DNA from 2 places in the Dactylosporangium sp. CS-047395 genome. Region 1 is predicted to be linked to the other one. Evidence: predicted binding sites of a transcription regulator. Region 1 holds the regulator's gene; the other holds the start of a gene.
What was found. The regulator HrcA, encoded in region 1, represses chaperone genes, less so after heat shock. The targets are predictions, from matches to a motif close to GGTTNGCACNCTCNNNNNGAGNGTGCNAACC.

Region 1 (7,140 bases):
CGGCCACGGCCGCCAGGGCCGCGATCGTCACCGTTCGTCGCGCGCGCATGCTGATCACCTCCCGGTAGAGCGAACAGCGTACTTGCCGGAAGCCAGCGAACAGCGTCAGGCGGCGCCGTCGGGTACCCAGTTCGGGTCCCTTTTCTCCCGGAACGCCAGCATGCCCTCCCGGCCCTCGGGTGAGCCGAAGTAGGAGACGGACAGGGCCGTCATGGCCCGGATCTCGTCACCGAACGTGTCGGCCCGCCGACTGCGCAGCAGCTCCTTGGTGCCGGCCAGGGCCCCGGGGGCGCCACGGACCAGGGCGGCCACGTAGCCGGCCACGGCTTCGTCGAGCTGTTCGGCGGGGACGGCCGCGGTCACCAGCCCGATCCGCTCGGCGCGCGGGCCGTCGAAGGTGGCGCCCGTGAGGTACAACTCGGCGGCGTCTCGTGAGGAGAGGCGAGGAAGCACTGTGGTGGAGATCACCGCCGGCACCACGCCGATGCGCACCTCGGTGAACGCGAAGGTCGCGTCGGTGCTGCACACGGCGATGTCGGCGGCGGCGATCAGGCCGAGGCCGCCCGCCCGGGCCGGGCCCGCGACCCGCGCCACGACCGGCTTGCGGCCCTCCCAGATCGCGGCGAGGACGTCGCCGAGCCGGGTGATCGGCGGTTTGCCGGAGCCGATGGCGGCCGCGGTCTCCTTCAGGTCGGCGCCGGAGCTGAACACCGGGCCGGTGTGGGTGAGCACGATCGCGCGGACCGCGTCGTCGGCGTCCGCCGCGGCCAGCGCCGCGAGGAGCTCCTCGATGAGCGCCGTGGACAGCGCATTGCGGTTGGGCGGGCTGTCCAGGGTGAGGGTCGCCACGCCCCGGGCCGTTTCGGATCGCACCAGAGACATGCGGGCACACTAGTGAAATGCCAGGAGCACTACCAGAAGGCGAGCCGGTACCCCGGGACGGCGCCCTCCCCCCGGGCGTCGCGGAGGGGGCGGGCCGCGGCGGCTTCGGCGTGTACGTCCACGTGCCCTTCTGCGCGACCCGGTGCGGGTACTGCGACTTCAACACGTACACGGCGAGCGAGGGCGTGCTCAGCGCCGGCTACGCGGAGCAGGTCCTCGACGAGCTGGCGCTGGCCGCGAAGGTGGTCGGCCCGCCCCGCGTCGACACGGTCTTCTTCGGCGGCGGCACCCCGACGCTGCTCCCGCCGGCCGAGCTCGGGCGGATCCTGGAGGGCATCGACCGCACGTGGGGCCTGGCCGCCGACGCCGAGGTGACCACCGAGGCCAATCCCGAGTCGGTCGACCCGGCCGGCCTGCGCGAGCTGCGGGCGGCCGGATTCAACCGGATCTCGCTCGGCATGCAGTCGGCGGCCCCGCACGTGCTGGCCGTCCTGGACCGCCGGCACACCCCGGGCCGGCCCGCCGCGGCCGCCGCCGAGGCCCGCGCGGCCGGGTTCGAGCGGGTCAACCTGGACCTGATCTACGGCACGCCGGGGGAGCGGCCCGAGGACTTCGCCGCCTCCCTGGCGACCGTGATCGACGCGGGGGTGGACCACGTCAGCGCCTACGCGCTCATCGTCGAGGACGGCACCCGGATGGCCGCGCGGATGCGCCGCGGCGAGCTGCCCTACCCGGACGACGACGTCGCCGCCGACCGCTACCTCGCCGCCGACGAGGCCCTGCACGCGGCCGGTTTCAGCTGGTACGAGGTGTCGAACTGGTCGACGGACTCGCCGTGCCGGCACAACGAGCTGTACTGGCGCGGCGGGGACTGGTGGGGGCTCGGCCCGGGCGCGCACAGCCACGTCGGCGGGGTGCGCTGGTGGAACGTCAAGCACCCGCACACCTACGCGGCGCGGCTGGCGGACTCGGCGTCGCCGGGGCAGGCACGGGAAGTACTGACGGCGGAAGAACGGCACATGGAGGACGTGCTGCTGCGCATCCGGCTCGCCGACGGGCTGCCGCTCGATGCGCTGGACGCGGCCGGTCTGGCGGGCGCGCGGGACTGCCTGGCCGACGGGCAACTCGATCCCGGGGCCTTCGCGGCCGGCCGGGCGGTGCTCACGCTGCGGGGCCGGCTGCTCGCCGACGCCGTGGCGCGGGCTCTGACGTGAGAGCCCGCGCCGGACGCGTGCGGCTTACTTGATCAGGCGGATGGTCATCGGGTAGTGGTACAGCTCCCCGTTGTTGGCCTTCATGCCACCGAGGATGCCGAACACGATGATGACGATCCACACGAGGAACGGCAGGAAGAACAGGATCCCGAACGAGCAGATCGAGACGATCACCGCCACGATCATGGCGATGCCCCAGGTGATCTGGAAGTTCAGGGCCTCGTTCGCGTGCGCCTTGACCGTCGGCGACTCGTTGCCCTTGGCCAGGAGCGCGACCAGCGGGGCGATGAAGCCGACGATGATGCCGCCGAAGTGGGCGATGAGCGCCCACGTCTTCTCGTCGCTGTTGGCGTAGCCGGCCGGCGCACCGGGCTGCCCGTAGGCGCCGGGCTGCTGGTAACCGGGCTGCTGGTACCCCGGCTGCTGGTATCCGGGCTGCTGGTAGCCGCCGGGCTGCTGATATCCCGGCTGCTGGTAACCCGGCTGCTCGTAGCCGGCGCCCGAGGTGGGCGGGGTGCCGTAGGCCCCGCCACCACTGGACGGCGGGAGGTACCCGGAGTTGGGGTCCTGCGGCATGCCGTAGTCCCCCGGGGGGCGAGGTGGTTCACTCATGGGGGCCACGGTAGGTGCATCGATCAAGTGGCGCCAGCGACACGACATGACGTCTTTTGGACAACTTTTGCGCAGCCCAGCCTTACTGCCGACTATCGTGCGCCAAACGATCATCGCGTGCCCTCGCGCGACTGACGTAGACTGGCACTCACGAGTTGGGAGTGCCAGTCCTCGAGGAGGTGCCATGGGCCTTGACGAGCGGAAGCTCGAAGTGCTTCGCGCCATCGTCGAGGACTACGTCGCCACCCAGGAACCGGTCGGGAGCAAGTCGCTCGTCGAGCGGCACAACCTGCGGGTCTCCCCGGCGACGGTCCGCAACGACATGGCCGTCCTGGAGGAGGAGGGCTACATCCGGCAGCCGCACACCAGTGCGGGGCGGGTGCCCACCGACGCCGGCTACCGGCTGTTCGTCGACAAACTCTCCCGGGTGAAACCGCTGAGCCAGGCCGAGCGCCGGGCCATCGAGCGGTTCCTGATCGGCGCGGTCGACCTCGACGACGTGGTGCACCGCACAGTCCGGCTGCTCGCCCAGCTGACCCGGCAGGTCGCGGTGGTGCAGTATCCGAGCCTGTCGCGGGCCAGCGTGCGGCACTTCGAGCTGGTGCCGATCTCCACCACCCGGCTCATGGTCGTCATGATCGCCGAGACCGGCCGGGTCGAGCAGCGCCTCGTGGACCTGCCCGGCCCGATCCTGGCCGACGACGTCACCGAGCTGCGCCGCATGATCAACGAGAAGCTCGTCGGCAAGCGGCTGGCCGAGACGCCGCCGCTGGTCGTGGCCCTGGTCGAGGAGACCGCGCCGAGCCTGCGGCCGCCGATGACGGCGCTGTCCACGGTGCTGCTGGAGACGCTGGTCGAGCGGACCGAGGAGCGCATCGCGCTCGCCGGCACCGCGAACCTGGCCCGCGGCGGGCTGCTGGACTTCCAGGGCTCGCTGCGCCCGATCCTCGAGGCCCTCGAGGAGGAGGTCATCCTGCTCAAGCTCTTCGGCGAGGTCGAGCCCAGCATGACCCGGGTGCGCATCGGCGACGAGAACGAGATCGAGGACCTGCGGACCGCCTCGATCGTGGCGACCGGCTACGGACCCGGCACCATGGTGGTCGGCGGGATGGGCGTGCTCGGCCCGACCCGCATGGACTACCCCGGAAACATCGCGACCGTGCGGGCCGTGGCACGCTACGTCGGCGACCTGCTGGCACAGAGTTGACATCTATCTCAGGGGCATAGGACTCAGTGGCGAAGGACTATTACGGGATTCTCGGCGTCAAGCGGGACTCCACAGCCGATGAGATCAAGCGGGCCTACCGGCGGTTGGCCCGCGAATTCCACCCGGACGTGAATCCCGACCCGGCGGCGCAGGAGAAGTTCAAAGAGATCAACGCCGCCTACGAGGTCCTGTCCGACCCCCGCAAGCGGGAGATGGTCGACCTGGGCGGCGACCCCCTCGCGCCCAGCGGCGGCGGCGCCGGCGGCCCGGCCGGCGGCGCGTTCGTCGGCTTCCAGGACATCATGGACGCCTTCTTCGGCACCCAGTCCGCCCGCGGGCCGCGCCCGCGCGTGCGCCCGGGCGCCGACGCGATCCTGCGCCTCGACCTCGACCTGCACGAGACCGCGTTCGGCGTCGAGGCGCCGATCCAGGTCGACACGGCCGTCGTCTGCACCACCTGCCAGGGCGCCGGCACCGCGCCGGGCACCCACCCGCAGACCTGCGAGATCTGCCAGGGCCGCGGCGAGGTCCAGTCGGTCCAGCGCACCTTCCTCGGCCAGGTCGTCTCGGCCCGCCCGTGCGCGGCCTGCCAGGGCTTCGGCACGGTCATCCCGCACCCCTGCGCGACGTGCGGCGGCGACGGCCGGGTCCGCACCCGCCGCTCGCTCACCGTCAAGATCCCCTCGGGCGTCGAGGACGGCATGCGCATCCGCCTGGCCCAGCAGGGCGAGGTCGGCCCCGGCGGCGGCCCGCCCGGAGACCTCTACGTCGAGATCCACGAGCGCCCGCACGACGTGTACTCGCGCAAGGACGACGACCTGCACTGCCGCGTCACGGTCCCGATGACGGCGGCCGCGCTCGGCACCCGGCTGACCATCAAGACCCTGGACGGCGAGGAGACGGTCGACGTCAAGGCGGGCACCCAGCCCACCTCGACCCTGCGCATCCGCGGCAAGGGCGTTCCGCACCTGCGCGGCGCCGGCCGCGGCGACCTCTACGTCCACCTGGACGTGCGCACCCCGACCCGCCTGGAACCGGAGCAGGAGCGCCTGCTGCGCGAGTTCGCCCGCACCCGGGGCGAGGAGGTCGCCGAGCTGTCGAAGCAGGGCGGCTTCTTCTCACGCATGCGCGACGCCTTCAACGGCCACGCGTGAGCCTGCCGCTCTTCCTGGTCCCTGCCCTTCCGCCGGGCCCGTCCTACGTCCTGGACGGCCCGGAGGGTCACCACGCCGCCGACGTGCAGCGCCTCCTCCCGGGCGAGGCCCTGCTGCTGTCCGACGGCGCCGGCGGCCTGGTCCGCGGCGAGGTCACCGCGGCCCGCAAGGGTGCTTTGACGCTGTCTCTGGATGAGCCTTCGTCGGTACCCGCACCCGACCCGTCGCTGACCGTGGTGCAGGGCATCGCGAAGGGGGAGCGGGCGGAGCTGGCGGTACAACTGCTGACCGAGGTCGGCGTGGACCGCATCGTGCCCTGGCAGGCCGCGCGGAGCATCGCCCGCTGGAAGGACGAGCGGCCCTTGCTGCGCTGGCAGGCAACGGCCCGGGAGGCGGCGAAGCAGTCGCGGCGCGCCTGGGTTCCGGCGGTCTCCACGGCGTGTGCGACCCGGCAGCTCTCGTTGTCGGGAACGGTGCTGGTGCTGCATGAGGAGGCTTCGGTACCGCTCTCCGCCGTGCCCCTCCCGTCCTCCGGCGAGATCACGCTGGTCGTCGGGCCGGAGGGCGGCGTGGCGCCCGAGGAGCTGGACGTCCTCGGAGGGACGGCCGTGCGGCTCGGGCCCGAGGTGCTGCGGACCTCGACCGCTGGAGCGGCGGCGGTTGCGGCAATTTCCGTCCGGCTCGGGCGCTGGTAGGTCTTGCTCTCCTACCGGAAGTAACTGGCGCCGGTCAGATCGAGAATGGTGCCGGAGGCCCACTCGGAAGACGCCAGGAACAGCACGGCGTCGGCGATCTCGGACGGCTCGGCGACCCGGTTGAACGGGCTCTGAGCGCGAATGACGTCGCCCTCCGGTGAAGCCAGCAACCCGGCCACCAGGTCCGTGGCGACAAAGCCCGGCGCGACCGCCGAAACCGCGATGCCCTGCGGGGCGAGCGCCTTCGCCAAGCTCTGCGTCATCGCATTGAGCGCCGCTTTCGCCGCCCCGTAAGCGGGGTGATCAGGCTCCCCGCGATAGGCACCCCGCGAGCTCACATTGATGATGCGGCCCCCGCGCGACAGGTGGCGGGCCGCGCACCAGCAGACGTTCGCCGGGGCCAGGAGGTCGACGGCCAGGGTGGCGTGCCAGGCGGCCTGCCACTCCTCGTACGTGGTCTCGGCGATCTTGTGCTCGAGGTAGACCGCGGCGTTGTTGACCACGACGTCCAGGCCGCCGCCCAGGGCCTCCGCGGCCTCGTCGACCAACGACCGGATCGCGTCCGGGTCGGTCAGATCGCCCGTGACCAGCGCGTGGCCCGTGCCCGGAAGGTCGAGGGGGGCGGGGGAGCGGCGGTGGACGGCCACCCGGTCGCCGGCGGCGGCGAAGGAGTGGGCGATGGCGGCGCCGATGCCGCGCGCCGCGCCGGTGATGAGGACCCTGCGTGCAGCCATGGGGCGAGCGTAAACGCCCATAGGATGCGGGGGTGAAGGTGTCGCAGCGGTACGAGCGCATGGCCCGGCAGGTCCAGTCCGAGGCCCGGGTCCCGGCCCTCAGCGTCGCGGTGCATCGGGCCGACCGTCCGCTGTGGACGTTTCAGGTCGGTGACGGGGTCGACGCCGGCAGTCAACTGCGCATGGGGTCCATCACGAAGACCTTCACGGCGGTACTGGTGATGCAGTGTCGTGACGAGGGCCTGCTCGACCTCGACGACCAGATCGCCCGGCACCTGCCCGTCAAGGCGCACGGCGAGCTGACCGTGGGCCGGATGCTCGCGCACCTGTCGGGGCTGCAGCGCGAGCCGTTCGGGGACGTGTGGGACACCATGCAGGCGCCCGACGTCGAGGGGCTGCTGGCCAAGCTGGACCGGGCCGAGCAGGTGCTGCGGCCGGGGCTGCGGTTCCACTACTCCAACCTGGCGATCGCGCTGCTCGGGCACCTCGTCGGGCGGCTGCGCGGGGGGACGTGGGCCGAGGTGCTCCAGGACCGCATCCTCGACCCGTTCGGGCTGCAGGACACCGCGGTGACGCCGGAGCGGCCGATCACCGGCTACCAGGTCGACGCCTGGTCCGACTACGCCCATCCCGAGCCCGCGA
Region 2 (7,140 bases), 640 kb from region 1:
AGCGCCGCCCGGTCGCGCGACACAGCACCACCCCCGTTTGCGCGGCGCGGTGCTGGTGCCGTGCGGAGGCCGTTCCGGCATCAACCGACCGGGTGACAGCCGCTCCCCAGGCGATTTGCCCCACTTCGCCGGACGTCCAAATACGCGCCATCCGAAAATCCGACCAACCCGATTTATGCCCCGTCAGGCGAAAAGTCCGATAAGTCACGGCGCGCCAGCGCCCGACTTATCGCCCCAACCACCCCAGCCCAGCGCCCAAGCAGGAAAAAGAACGGGCCCCAGGCGACCAGCGCCCAGGGCCCGAAAAAGCAAGAAACTCAGAAGCCCGGCCCGTGCGAGTGCCCGTGGCCGTGCCCGTGACCGCCACCGGCAGCCGGCTCAGCCGCCTCCGGCTTCTCGACGATCAGGCTCTCCGTGGTGAGCAGGAGACCCGCGATCGAAGCGGCGTTGGCGACAGCGCTGTGCGTCACCTTCACCGGGTCGACGATGCCCGACTTGACCAGGTCGACGTACTCGCCCGTGGCCGCGTCCAGGCCGTGGCCGAAGTCGAGGGCCTGGACCTTGCCGACCACTACGTAGCCGTCGAAGCCCGCGTTCTGGGCGATCCACCGCAGCGGCTCCACGAGGGCCTTGCGGACGATGCCCACGCCGACCTTCTCGTCGCCGGTGAGGCCGAGGTCGCCGTCGAGGACCGAGGCGACCTGGGCCAGGGCCGCGCCGCCGCCGGGGACGATGCCCTCCTGCACCGCGGCCTTGGTCGCCGAGATGGCGTCCTCGATGCGGTGCTTGCGCTCCTTCATCTCGATCTCGGTCGCGGCGCCGGCCTTGACGACCGCGACACCGCCGGAGAGCTTCGCGACGCGCTCGTTCAGCTTCTCCTTGTCCCAGTCGGAGTCCGAGGCCTCGACCTCTTTGCGCAGCTGCTCGACGCGCGAGGTGACCTCGGACTGGTCGCCACCGCCGTCGACGATGGTGCACAGGTCCTTGGTGACCACGACGCGGCGAGCCGTGCCGAGCTGCTCCAGGCCGGTGTTCTCCAGCTTGTAGCCCAGCTCGGGCGCGATGAGCTCGGAGCCGGTCAGGATGCAGATGTCCTGCAGCATTGCCTTGCGGCGGTCGCCGAAGCCGGGCGCCTTGACCGCGACGACCCGGAAGGTCTTGCGGATGGCGTTCACCACGAGGGTCGACAGGGCCTGGCCCTCGACGTCCTCGGCGATGATCAGCAGCGGCTTGCTGTTCTGGACGATCTTCTCCAGCAGCGGCAGGAGCTCCTCGATGGCGGAGATCTTCTGCGTGGTGATGAGGACGTACGCGTCCTCGAGGACCGCCTCCTGCGCCTCGCCGTCGGTGACGAAGTGCGGGGAGATGAAGCCCTTGTCGAACTGCATGCCCTCGGTGACGTCGAGCTCGGTGGTGAGCATCGAGCCCTCCTCCACCGTGATGACGCCGTCGCGGCCGACGCGCTCCATGGCCGAGGCGATCAGGTCGCCGATGGTGGCGTCCTGGGCGGAGATGGTGGCGACCTGCGCGATCTCGGTGTGGCTCGCGACCGGGGTGGCCTTGTCCTTGAGCGCCTTGACGATCGCGGCCGAGGCCTGGTCGATGCCGCGCTTGACGCCGGCCGGGTTGGCCCCGGCGGCGACGTTGCGCAGGCCCTCGCGGACCAGCGCCTGAGCCAGGACCGTGGCGGTCGTCGTACCGTCGCCGGCGACGTCGTTGGTCTTGGTGGCGACCTCCTTGACCAGCTGCGCGCCAAGGTTCTCGTACGGGTTGGCGAGCTCGATCTCCTTGGCGATCGTCACGCCGTCGTTGGTGATGGTCGGGGCGCCGAACTTCTTGTCCAGGACGACGTTGCGCCCGCGGGGGCCGAGCGTGACCTTGACCGTGTCGGCCAGGTGGTTGACGCCGTGCTCCAGAAGGTGGCGCGCCTCGTCGGAGAAACTCAGGATCTTCGCCATGCTTTGTGGATTCCCTTCAAAGCGACACCGCCCCGGCTGCCTCGCGCCTAACGCACGGGTCCGGGGCGGTGGCCACTGCTTCTAGTGAAAAACGGTCACTTCTCGATGACGGCGAGGACGTCGCGGGCCGAGAGCACGAGGTACTCCTGGCCGGCGTACTTGACCTCGGTGCCGCCGTACTTCGAGTAGATCACCGTGTCGCCGACCTTCACGTCGATCGGCACCCGGTTGCCCTTGTCGTCGATGCGACCCGGGCCCACCGCCTTGACGGTGCCCTCCTGGGGCTTCTCCTTGGCGGTGTCCGGAATGACGATGCCCGAGGCGGTGGTCGTCTCAGCCTCGTTGGCCTGGACCAGGATGCGGTCCTCGAGCGGCTTGATCGCAACCTGCGTCGCGGTAGTCACGGGCATACCCTCCTGGGGTATCGAGCTTGCTATTCGAGAGCCCGGTGAAGCCGTCGTCGCGGGTGCCGGCCCCGGCCGGGTATGTCTGGCACCCTCGACAGGAGAGTGCTAACTCGGAGGTTATGCCGGTCGCTAGCACTCCGTCAACTAGAGTGCCAGACACGCCACGAAATCACCCCGGACTCCAGCAAAGGAACCCGTGCAGCCCGAGGACGTGCAGGCCCTGACGAGCCCGGCCGGGCAGGAAGCACTGGCCGCCGCGGCCCTGCTGCCCGACGGTGACCCGCTCGCCGCGGCCGAGAAGTTACGCGCTCAGGGCTTCGCGCCCACCCTCGCCGCCGCCGCCCTCACCCAGACGGAGCTGCGCAGGAAAGCGCGGGCGAAGTTCGGTACCGATGCGGCCGTCATGTTCTTCACCCGCGCGGGCCTGGAGCAGGCGACCCGATCCGTCGTGGCCCGCCGCCGCGCCGCCCGCCTGGCCGCCGCCGGTGCGCGCCGGGTGGCCGACCTGGGCTGCGGCGTCGGGGCGGACACGATCGCGTTCGCGCGCGCCGGGATGCGGGTGCTGGCGGTGGACGCCGACCCCGGCACGGCCGCGATCGCCGAAGCCAACATCAAAAACCTAGGGCTCCCAGGTGTACTGGTCGAAGCCCGCGACGCCACCACCACGCCCCTGGTCGCCGTCGAGGCGGTCTTCTGTGACCCGGCCCGCCGGACGTCGGGCGGCCGGCGGGTGTTCGACCCGCGCGCCTACTCGCCGCCGTGGGACTTCGTCACCGCGCTGCCTTCCCGCGTGCCCAACGCGGTGCTCAAGCTCGCCCCCGGCATCGACCACGCCCTGCTGCCCGCCGGCGCCGAGGGCGAGTGGGTCTCGGTCGACGGCGACGTGGTCGAGGCGGCGGCCTGGTGCGGCCCGCTCGCCGAGGCGCCGCGGCGGGCGACGGTCATCCGCGGCGAGGACGTGTTCGAGCTCACCGGCTCCGGCGAGGAGCGCGCCCCGGTCGGCCCGGTCGGCACCTACCTCTACGACCCCGACGGCGCCGTCGTCCGCTCCCACCTGGTGGCCGAGCTGGCCGACGCCCTGAGCGGCAACCTGCTGGACGAATCCATCGCCTACATCACCACGAACCACCTGGAACACACACCTTTCGCCCGCCCTTACACGGTCATCGACCGCCTCCCCATCGCGCTCAAGAAGCTGCGCGCCGCGCTCAAGGAACGCGACATCGGCGCCCTGCAGATCCTCAAGCGCGGCTCCGCCCACGACGTGGACGACCTGAGACGACAACTGCGACTCGACGGACGTGGGAGCGCGTTCCTGGCGCTCACGCGCATCAAGGGCGAGCCGGCCGCGCTGCTGCTCAAACCAGCGGATGCCCCAGCCGCCGCTGCAGGTCGCTGAGCGTGTCGTCGGCGAGCACGTCGGGCGGGCGCAGGCCGAGCTGCCCCATCAGGTGCCGCCCGGTGTCCCGGCACATCTCGTAGGTCAGCCGGTCGTTCAGCCAGCGCAGCCACTCCACGATGTCGTTGACGTAGAACGCCACGCTCTGCTCGGAGTTGCGCTGCCGGCGCTCCTCGGCCACCACCAGCAGGGCGGCGGCCAGGCGCTTGCGCGCGAAGTCGTGCCCGGACAGGGCGTCGGCGAACGCGTCGGCCCGGTGCCGGGGTGCGGTCGGGGCCACGGTGAGCTTCGGGAACGGCGGCTCGCCGGCCGTCCAGACCTGGGCGCTGCGCGGCACGAACTCCGGCTCCAGCACCACCTCGACGCGGGAGGCGTGGCCGGGGTCGTCGACCGCGATGAGGACGCGCGGGCTGTGGCTGGAGACCTTCGTGACGTACCGCGAAAGCCCCCCGCCCTCCTCCACGCTGAACTTGGCGTCAGGCAGCTTCAGCGGCCCGTCGAAGACCAGCTTGCCGACCCGCGGCCCGGCCCCTTGCCACAACCGGACCCGGACCAGCCCGACCTGCGGGCGGGCGGCGATGCGCACGTGGTGCTCGGTCGCGGTGACCGGCCCGTCCCCGTCGAACACCGACAGGTCCACGCTGGTCGCAGCGCCCAGGAACAGGTGGCCGTGGCCGAGGTACAGCTGGACCGCGCCGATCTGCATCTCGCTATTGTGGGCCAGTGGCGAGCAAGGGTACCCCCGCGACCGCACTGCTGACGCGCCAGAAGATCGCGTTCACCCCGCACACGTACGAGGTCGACCCCCGGGCCACCTCCTACGGCGAGGCGGCGGCCGCGGCCCTGGGCGTCGAGCCGACCCGGCTGTTCAAGACGCTCGTGACCACGGTCGACGGCCAGCTCACGGTCGGCGTGGTGCCGGTCTCGGCCTCGCTGGACCTCAAGGCCCTCGCGGCCGCGGTCGGCGGCAAGCGCGCCGCGATGGCCGAGCCGGCCGCGGCCGAGCGCGCCACCGGGTACGTCACCGGCGGCATCTCCCCGGTCGGCCAGCGCTCCCGGCTGCCGATCGTGATCGACGCCTCGGCCGAGGGCATGGCGACCGTGTACGTCTCCGGTGGGCGGCGCGGCCTGCAGATCGAGCTCGCCCCGGGCGACCTCGTCCAGGTCACCGGGGCGACCCTGGCGCCGATCGCGTCCCACTGACACCATGACGTCCGTGCGGGCATCGGACGAGGACCGGCAGCGCGTGATCGGGGTCCTGCAGCGCCACACCGAGGCGGGCCGCCTGACTCTGGACGAGTTCTCCGACCGGGTCGGCACTGTGTACGCGGCGACGACCCTCGACGATCTCCGCGCCGCGATCGTCGACCTGCCGGCGCTGGCCGCGGCCCCCGCCGCTCCCCCGTCGCCCGAACCGGCCGGCGACCGTCACCTCCTGCTGATCTTCGCGATCGCGATCGCCGTGGTGGCCGCGTTCGCGGTGGTGTACACCCTGATCAAGTAGTTTTCGATCCGTGCCACGACCGCCACAGCGCGGCGTAGGCCCCGCCCGCCGCGACCAGCTCCTCGTGGCTGCCCAGTTCGGTGATCCGCCCGTGCTCGACCACCGCGACCCGGTCGGCGTCGTGCGCGGAGAAGAGCCGGTGCGCGATCGCGATCACGGTCCGCCCCTCCAGCGCCCCGGCCAGCGACCGCTCCAGGTGCCGGGCCGCGCGCGGGTCGATCAGCGACGTCGCCTCGTCCAGCACCAGCGTGTGCGGATCGGCAAGCACCAGCCGGGCCAGCGCGAGCTGCTGGGCCTGGGCCGGCGAGAGCGCCGGCGACATGGTGTCCAGCCCCTCCGGCAGCGCGAGCGCCCAGTCCAGCGCGTCGACCGTCTCCAGCGCCGCGCACAGCTCGGCGTCGCTCGCCCCGGGCCGGGCGAGGGTCAGGTTCTCGCGCAGGGTCCCGATGAACACGTGATGCTCCTGGGTCACCAGCGCGACGTGCCCCCGCAGTTCGTCGGGCGGGATTTCCCGCATCGGTACGGTACCCAGCTCGATCGACCCCGCCCGCGGCGCGTGAATCCCGGCGAGCAGCCGCCCCAGCGTGGACTTGCCGGCGCCCGAGGGCCCGACCATGGCCAGCCGCTCCCCGGGCCGGATGGCGAGGTCGATGCCGTGCAGGACGTCGCGGTCACCCACGTACGCGAACCGCACGTCCTTGGCGACCAGCCGCTCGTCCACCGGATCGGCGGTCTTCGCCACCGGCGCCTCGGCCGCCGCCCGCACGCCGATGATCCGGGCGAACGAGGCCAGGCCGAGCTGCAGCTGGTCGACGTAGCTGAGGATGTGGTCGAGCGGGTCGATGATCGCGACGAGGTACAGCACCGCGGCCGTCACCTGCCCGATGCTCGCCCAGCCCTCCATCACGAACCAGCCGCCCGCCACGAGCGTGACCGCGGCCGGCAGCGCGTAGGCGAACTCGGAGAGCGGGAACCAGACCGTGCGCAGGCGCAGCGTGTACATCGCGGCGCCGTACAACCCCGCCAGTTGCTCGCGGGTCCGCTCGATGCGCCGCTCCTGCAACCCGAGCGTCTCGACCGTCCGGGCCCCCTCGACCGTCTCGGCGAGCCCGTCGGCCATCCGCGCCATGGCCGCCGCCTCGCGCAGATAGCCGTCGTTGGCCCGGCGGAAGTACCAGCGCGAGGGCAGATACAGCAGCGGTACCGCGAGCAGGCTCGGCAGCAGGAAAATCGGCCCGACGAACGCGATGGCCCCGATCGTGAGCAGCATCTGCAGCCCGCACACGACGATCGTGGGCAGCGCGACCTGCACCGAGTCGTTGGTCTGGGCCACGTCCCGCGACGCCCGGCTCAGCAGGTCCCCGGTCCCGGCCCGCTCGACGGTCGACAGCGGGATCGCCAGCACCCCGTCGACGAACTCCTCCCGCAGCCGGGCCAGCACCCGCTCGGCGAGCTGCGCGGCCGCGACGCGCGCGAACCGCACGAGCACCGCCTGCGCCACCACGAACCCCGCGATCGCGAGCGCGATGCGGTCGACGGTCCAGGTGGAAGTACCGGCGGCGACCCTTTCGACCAGCAACCCCAGCAACGGCGGCGCCGCGAGCCCCGCCGCCGCCCCGGTGACGTGCAGCGCCAGCACCCCGGCCAGCCGCCAGGGGTAGTCGGTGAACAGCGTCCGCAGATAGCCGCGGACCTCCCCGGTGGACGCGATCGGCAGCATGCTCAGTCCTCCCCGCGCGTGACGGTCGCCGCATAGGCCGGGCACGTGTCCAGCAGTTCGCGGTGCCGCCCGGTAGCCGCCACCCGCCCGCCGGCATCCACGAACGCCACGATGTCGGCCCGGTCGAGCAGCAGCGGACTGGTCGTGCACAC

Region 2: the regulator HrcA is predicted to act here: its motif matches at 2,446-2,476, upstream of groES (co-chaperone GroES).

Annotation. Positions count from the first base shown of each region.
Region 1 is NZ_CP192015.1:9,892,129-9,899,268, reverse strand. It holds gene ACQP00_RS46295 (hypothetical protein) at 1-49, opposite strand, end outside; gene ACQP00_RS46290 (enoyl-CoA hydratase-related protein) at 106-882, opposite strand; gene hemW (radical SAM family heme chaperone HemW) at 900-2,096, shown strand; gene ACQP00_RS46280 (DUF4870 domain-containing protein) at 2,121-2,708, opposite strand; gene hrcA (heat-inducible transcriptional repressor HrcA) at 2,893-3,915, shown strand; gene dnaJ (molecular chaperone DnaJ) at 3,942-5,069, shown strand; gene ACQP00_RS46265 (16S rRNA (uracil(1498)-N(3))-methyltransferase) at 5,066-5,764, shown strand; gene ACQP00_RS46260 (SDR family NAD(P)-dependent oxidoreductase) at 5,776-6,498, opposite strand; gene ACQP00_RS46255 (serine hydrolase domain-containing protein) at 6,558-7,140, shown strand, end outside.
Region 2 is NZ_CP192015.1:10,533,838-10,540,977, forward strand. It holds gene groL (chaperonin GroEL) at 318-1,958, opposite strand; gene groES (co-chaperone GroES) at 2,054-2,368, opposite strand; gene ACQP00_RS49125 (THUMP-like domain-containing protein) at 2,562-3,764, shown strand; gene ACQP00_RS49130 (hypothetical protein) at 3,724-4,470, opposite strand; gene ybaK (Cys-tRNA(Pro) deacylase) at 4,488-4,967, shown strand; gene ACQP00_RS49140 (DUF1707 SHOCT-like domain-containing protein) at 4,972-5,268, shown strand; gene ACQP00_RS49145 (ABC transporter ATP-binding protein) at 5,261-6,988, opposite strand; gene ACQP00_RS49150 (ABC transporter transmembrane domain-containing protein) at 6,991-7,140, opposite strand, start outside.